Regions from separate parts of the Rothia sp. ZJ932 genome, predicted to be linked through region 2. Evidence: predicted binding sites of a transcription regulator. Region 2 holds the regulator's gene; the other holds the start of a gene.

Region 1 (3,420 bases), 340 kb from region 2:
TTAGCAACTCCTTGAAGGTTCCTGAGTGAACTACCTCGCCGCCATGCTCACCTGCTCCGGGCCCCACGTCAACAATCCAGTCGGCTTCTTTCATGGTGTCTTCATCGTGCTCTACCACGATGAGGGTGTTGCCCATATCGCGCAGCTTAGTAAGAGTTTCGATCAGGCGGCGGTTATCGCGCTGATGAAGACCGATGGACGGCTCATCAAGGACGTAGAGCACACCCACCAAGCCTGAACCAATTTGGGTTGCCAGACGGATGCGCTGGGCTTCACCACCCGAAAGAGTACCGGCAGCACGCGCTAGGTTGAGATAGTCTAAGCCCACATCTAGCAAGAACTGCAAACGAGCATCAATCTCTCGCAGTACCTGCTCGGCGATCTTCTTCTCGCGGGCACTCAGCTCTACGGTTCGTAAAAACTCCAGAGCTTCGCGCATGGGCATTTCGGTAACATCAGCAATAGATTTACCGTTAATCTTGACCGCCAAAATCACGGGGTTAAGACGCGCACCGTTACAGGCGGGGCAGGCGCTTTCGCGCATGTACTGCTGGTACTTATCTTTAGCCCAGTCAGATTCAGTTTCTTCGTGCTTACGCTTGATGTAGGCAACCACGCCCTCAAAACCTGAGGTGTAGCGGCGCTCACGACCAAAACGATTCTTATAAGCAACGGTGACCTTGTAGTCTTTACCGTTGAGGATAGCTTTTTGAGCTTTCTTAGGCAGGTCTTTCCACGGGGTGGTCAAGTCAAAGCCGAGCTCCTCTCCCAAACCCGCTAGAAGGCGCAGCCAGTACTCTGTGGTTGCTTTGCCCTGTGACCAGGGAGTGATGGCACCCTCTGCCAGCGACAGGTCAGTGTTGGGAATCAGTAGGTCTTGGTCGACCTCTAGGCGCGAGCCGATACCGTCACACTGGTTGCAGGCACCGAACGGTGAGTTGAAGGAGAAAGCACGCGGCTCAATCTCTTCAAGCTGAATGGGGTGATTATTGGGGCAGGCCAGGCTCTCGCTGAAGCTCTGACGGCGGTCTGCGGCGTCCTCATCGCGGTCTACGAAGTCGACCAGGACGCGTCCGTGGGCGAGGCTGAGAGCAGTCTCTACAGAATCGGTGAGGCGCTGGGTGATGCCCTCTTTAATCACCAGACGGTCGATTACTACCTCAATGGTGTGTTTGAACTGTTTTTCAAGTTTGGGCGGATCGTTAAGTTGGATCTGTTCACCGTCAACGATGGCGCGTGAGTAACCGGCGGTGGTCAGCTCTTTGAAGAGATCGACAAACTCACCCTTTCGAGCGGTCACCACGGGTGCCAAAATCTGCAGGCGGGTGCGCTCGGGCAGTTCCATAACTTGGTCAACGATTTGCTGCGGAGTTTGGCTAGAAATCAGCTCGCCACATTCGGGGCAGTGGGGGTGACCCACGCGTGCCCAGAGCAGACGCATGTAGTCGTAAATCTCGGTGATAGTACCTACGGTTGAGCGCGGGTTCTTCGAGGTAGATTTCTGGTCGATAGACACGGCAGGTGACAGACCCTCAATGAAATCAACGTCAGGCTTATCTACCTGCCCCAAGAACATGCGCGCGTATGAAGACAGCGACTCCACATAGCGGCGCTGCCCCTCAGCAAAGATAGTGTCAAAGGCAAGCGAGGATTTGCCCGAGCCCGAAAGGCCCGTAAAAACAACCATCGCATCGCGCGGAATCTCAAGATTGACGTTCTTCAGATTATTCTCGCGAGCGCCCTGCACCACGATGCGGGTGAGGTCATTAGGTTTGTGGGTGCTTGCCATGCGGCGCGTCCTCTCATTGCCTATTGGTTTCGAACATATATTCTATCAGCAGAGCGCAAGTGGTGAGCGGTTTATTTTCACGCTCACAGTGAAAGGGGGCATGGCGGTGGTGATGCGCGGTACGGTGGTTGCATGAGCACTTCACAGATGATTTATAACGGTGAACATTACACTATTCGTTCCATTTCGGTTTCTGAGATGGAGAACAATGTCTATCTGCTGACCGCTAAAGAGGACGGTTTGCAGGTTTTGATTGATGCGGCAGATGATGTGGACGCTATTGAGAAGTTCGCGGCGGACGCGCTGGCGCAGGACGTATCGGATGAGGGCGAGCCGGTGGGTGTTGTGGCTATTTTGACTACCCACGGGCATTGGGACCATATTCGCGCTCTGCCCGCTGCTGCGCGTCTCTTTGATGCCACCACTTACGCGGGCGAAGATGATATGGATGCAATTGCCGAGCAGGAGGGCTTCAACGTGGACATGCCGGTAGATAGTACGGTTGTTCACTTCGGAGACATCGCGCTGGAGGCAACCAACCTGGTGGGTCACACTCCCGGCTCCATCATGTACACGCTGACCGATGCTGAGGGCGAGCACCCGGCGTTCCTCTTCACCGGCGATTCCCTCTTCCCTGGCGGTGTAGGCAAGACCAATTCCCCCGAAGACTTCACCTCGCTCATTAGCGATGTGGAGCGAGAAATTTTCGGCAAGCACGCCGATGATGCCGTTGTTCTGCCCGGTCACGGCAAGTCCACCACGGTAGGTAACGAGCGTCCGCACTTGGACGAATGGAAAGAACGCGGCTGGTAAAGCCTCTAACGGAGAGACTCTGCGCGTGGGCGTTGACATAACGCCCACGCGTTGCTTTAAAGACACACGAGGCTGGAAGGACGCCAACGCCCAGTTTATGGACGCCGAGCCTTGCTAGAAGAGCCCCACCATCGTTCCATTCTCGTCAAAGCCGATGCGCTCTGCCGCCGGGTGCTTGGGTAGTCCGGGCATGGTGCGCATGGTGCCGCAGATAGCGTAGACGTAACCTGCGCCGGCTGCCAGGCGAACCTCACGCACGGGCAGGGTCCAGCCGGTCGGGGCGCCCTTGAGTGAAGCGTCCGCCGAAATGGAGAGATGGGTTTTAGCAATCACCACGGGAAGCTGCCCGTAGCCTAGCTCTTCATACAGCGCCAGCTGTTTGCGGGCGGTGGGCGTTACCTCGATACCGTCAGCGCCGTAAACGCCGATGGCGACCTTCTCTATCTTGGTCTCTAGTGAATCTTCATCGGCGTAAGTGTAGACCAGTTCGCTGGCATCATCGCATGCTTCAGCCACTGCGTCCGCCAACTCGGTAGTGCCTTTACCTCCCTCAGCCACACCGCGATGTACCGCAACGCGGGCACCCGCCTCACGCGCAATCTCAGCAATCGCCTCGTGCTCTGATGCAAAGTCGGTGGGGAAAGCATTGATAGCTACCACCGGTTGAACACCGAAGCTACGGACAATCTCAATGTGTTTGATGAGGTTGGACGCGCCAGCGCGTACGTCCTCAGGGCTTTCAGTCAGCATACCCTCGGGCAGGGGCTTACCGGGAACAATTTTGTACAGACCAGAGTGCGACTTCAGAGCGCGAACGG
Region 2 (3,420 bases):
GTGAGTCTTTTGATTCTGTTGCCGGTGCTCTGGGACTGCAGGGCGCTGGTGCGCCTCGTTGGGAGGCCGTGGACGTTGGCTCTCCTTTTGACTACCCCAAGCAGGGTGTTCTTTACCTGGCTTCTGACCTGCCTAAACCTGGGCGCGGTGTATCGGAGGAGCAGCTTGAACGCGTCCTTGAACTGATTCAAGCTTCGCGCGGTGGCGCGCTCGGGCTTTTCTCCTCGAAGCGAGGAGCTGAGTTAGCTGCCGAATACGTTCGAAAGAGAACTGACCTCAATATTCTGGTACAGGGTGAATCTTCTTTGCGTGCCCTTGTTAAAGAGTTCGCTGAGGACACAGACTCGTGTCTGTTCGGCACCATGAGTTTGTGGCAGGGCGTTGATGTTCCGGGTGATGCGTGCCGTTTGGTCATGATGGATCGTATTCCGTTTCCACGCCCCGATGACCCCCTATCAGCGGCGCGTTCACGGTCTGTGGCGCAGGCTGGCGGTAATGGGTTCATGGCAGTCTCTGCCTATCACGCAGCGATTCGTATGGCGCAGGGAGCTGGACGTTTAGTGCGCTCGGTGAATGACCGTGGGGTTGTGGCGGTGCTCGACTCGCGTATTGCTACTCAACGTTATGGTTCCTACTTAGTCAAAGCGCTACCACCTTTTTGGACGACCCAAAACAAGGACCAAACGGTGGGTGCTTTGCAGCGGTTAGCGGCGACCATTGAACCCTCTTAGGCGGTACCCTACGCCAGAGTAACTCTGGTGTTCCCTCATAAATAAGAGGCGTTACCGCTTGAACCTACCCGCAGGTACGGGTGCTCCTTACAACGCCGATAGGTTCACACAACAAAACCCCGCTCAGGCTTATCTGATGTTGCAGATGAGCCAGAGCGGGGTTTGTTGCGTGAAATGTTTTTACAGGCTACGCAGTACCGAAACGACTTTGCCCATAATAGTTGCTTGGTCGCCGAGAATAGGCTCGTACTGGGTGTTTTGGGGAAGAAGCCAGGTATGACCGTCGCGCTGGCGGAAGGTTTTCACGGTTGCCTCATCATCGAGGAGCGCGGCTACGATATCACCGTTATTGGCGGTGCTCTGTGAACGCACTACCACCCAGTCACCATCCATAATAGCGGCGTCAATCATTGAGTCGCCTCGTACTTTAAGCATGAAGAGCTCGCCATTGCCGACCAACTGGCGGGGGAGGGAAAGCACATCTTCAACATTTTGTTCAGCGGTGATAGGGGCACCCGCTGCAATGCGACCCATCAGTGGCACTCGCGCGAGGGATTCATCAGCTGATTCAAAAGTGGGGAGCTGGGGCAGAGTAATAACTTCTGCGGTCTGTTCGGTAGTTGTACCTGGCTCATAGTCTAAGACCTCGATAGCGCGCGGACGCTTGGGGTCACGCCTGATGTAGCCCATCTTTTCAAGTCGTGCCAGCTGATGAGTAACAGATGAAAGAGAAGCTAGACCAACGATATCGCCAATTTCACGCATGGACGGCGGGTAGCCCTGCTCATTAATCGAGGTGGTGATTGCCGTCAAGATTCGGTGTTGACGGGTGGTCAGCGGGCGTCTGCGGTCGGCGGGCTGGCCGTGCGGAAAATCTGCAGTGTTGCTCACGGTCTACCTCGTTTCTGTTGGTCTTATCTGGCATAGAGGTTGCTGTCTTTACCCTGTTCTGACAGGAATCAGGTGCTATGTACCTTGGTCTTAGCCTATGCTACTTTTATTCGAAAACCAAACATTTGTTCTAATTTTCCTCGACTATATTCGAATTTTCTGATAGAACATATATGCGAACTTCGAACAAAAGTTCGAATATTAAGTGTTGAGGAGTAGATCATGAGCAGCGTAGTGATTCAGCGTCCGGTGCGCCCAGGTACCGCATTTTCTCGTGCCCATGCAGTTTTCGAACGCCCCCGCGCGTCCGCGCCGCAGAGCCCGGTTCAGCTTAAGGTCATCAAGCCCGCGCGTGCCCTGCCTGCTCAGAGGACTCCACGAGCTGAGCAGCCTATAATGCCCCACGTGGAACGACCCCGTCCGCGTTTTGGTATGCGCCGTCTTGCGCTGATGACTCTGGCGGCACTGGTGGCTTTGGGTGCTTTAGCATTCATTGTCCCTCGTGATGCCCAGGCGGGGGAGAGTCTTCGGGTATCTGAGGTTTCATACACCCTCACTGTGAAGCACGGGCAGTCTCTATGGGAAATTGCTCAGCAGGTGGAGCCCGAGCGCGATACTCGCGATGTGATGTCAGAGATTATGAAAATCAACGGGCTGACAGACACCGCTCTCTCAGCTGGCCAAGATTTGGAAATCCCTGTCACAAATCATTAATTGCTTTGATACACCGGTAGACTATCAGCGTGAGTGATGCATTAGACGCTATGAATAAGTTGCCGATTCGTGAAGACCTGCGGGGTCGTTCACCCTACGGCGCCCCCATGATTGACGTTCCGGTTACCCTCAACGTCAATGAAAATACGCATCCCATGCCGCAAGAGGTCATTGATGCTATTGGTCGAGAGGTTACTCAAGTAGCCTCTGCGCTTAACCGTTACCCTGACCGTGAGTTCGTGACCCTGCGCGAGGAGCTTGCCTCATTCTTAGGTCACGGCATCAGCCCCGAACAAGTTTGGGCTGCCAATGGCTCTAATGAAATTTTGCAGCAGTTGTTTCAGGTATTTGGCGGACCGGGCAGAAGCGTCATGAGCTTCGTGCCCACTTACTCCATGTATCCCTTGCTTGCTGATGGCACCAATACTAGCTTCATCGCCGGATCTCGTGCCGAGGATTTTTCACTTTCTGCGATTTCTGCCGTTGAGCAGGTGCGAGAGCATCAGCCAACCATCGTTGTGCTGTGTTCCCCTAACAACCCCACCGGCACCGGTCTGGGGCTTGAGGTTATCAAAAAGGTGTATGAGTCACTGAGCGAGTATAACGGCATATTGATTGTCGATGAAGCCTACGCTGAGTTCGCCCAAGACCCCGAGCAGACTGCCCTTACTCTGCTGCCATCCCGCCCTAACCTTGTTGTTACCCGAACCATGAGCAAGGCATTTGCCTTTGCGGGGGTGCGTTTGGGCTATTTTGCCGCTGATCCTGCCATCGCGGACGCCGTCCGTTTGGTACGGCTACCCTACCATCTCTCAAGCGTCACTCAGGCAACTGCTATTGCCGCTTTGCGTCATCGCACTCAACTACTTGCCAACGTTGAAGATATTAAGGTCGCCCGCGATCGCATCGTCCAAAGACTCACTGAGTTGGGACTGTCACCTGCAGCATCTGATTCTAACTTCGTCTTTTTCTCGGGCTTACAGGATGAAAAAGCCGCCTGGCAGTATCTGCTAGACAGAGGGATCCTGGTGCGAGATAACGGTATTCCCGGTCACCTGCGGGTCACCGCTGGAACGCAAGAAGA

What was found. Region 2 encodes LexA, which represses DNA repair genes until DNA is damaged. Its sites were predicted from a motif close to TCGAACANNTGTTCGA; they were not measured.
Region 1: the regulator LexA is predicted to act here: its motif matches at 1,819-1,834, upstream of uvrA (excinuclease ABC subunit UvrA).

Annotation. Positions count from the first base shown of each region.
Region 1 covers NZ_CP070480.1:1,261,154-1,264,573, forward strand. The annotation lists gene uvrA (excinuclease ABC subunit UvrA) at 1-1,789, opposite strand, end outside; gene JR346_RS05835 (MBL fold metallo-hydrolase) at 1,922-2,602, shown strand; gene JR346_RS05840 (formate--tetrahydrofolate ligase) at 2,717-3,420, opposite strand, start outside.
Region 2 covers NZ_CP070480.1:1,604,423-1,607,842, reverse strand. The annotation lists gene JR346_RS07380 (ATP-dependent DNA helicase) at 1-731, shown strand, start outside; gene lexA (transcriptional repressor LexA) at 912-1,622, opposite strand; gene JR346_RS07370 (LysM peptidoglycan-binding domain-containing protein) at 1,845-2,336, shown strand; gene JR346_RS07365 (histidinol-phosphate transaminase) at 2,366-3,420, shown strand, end outside.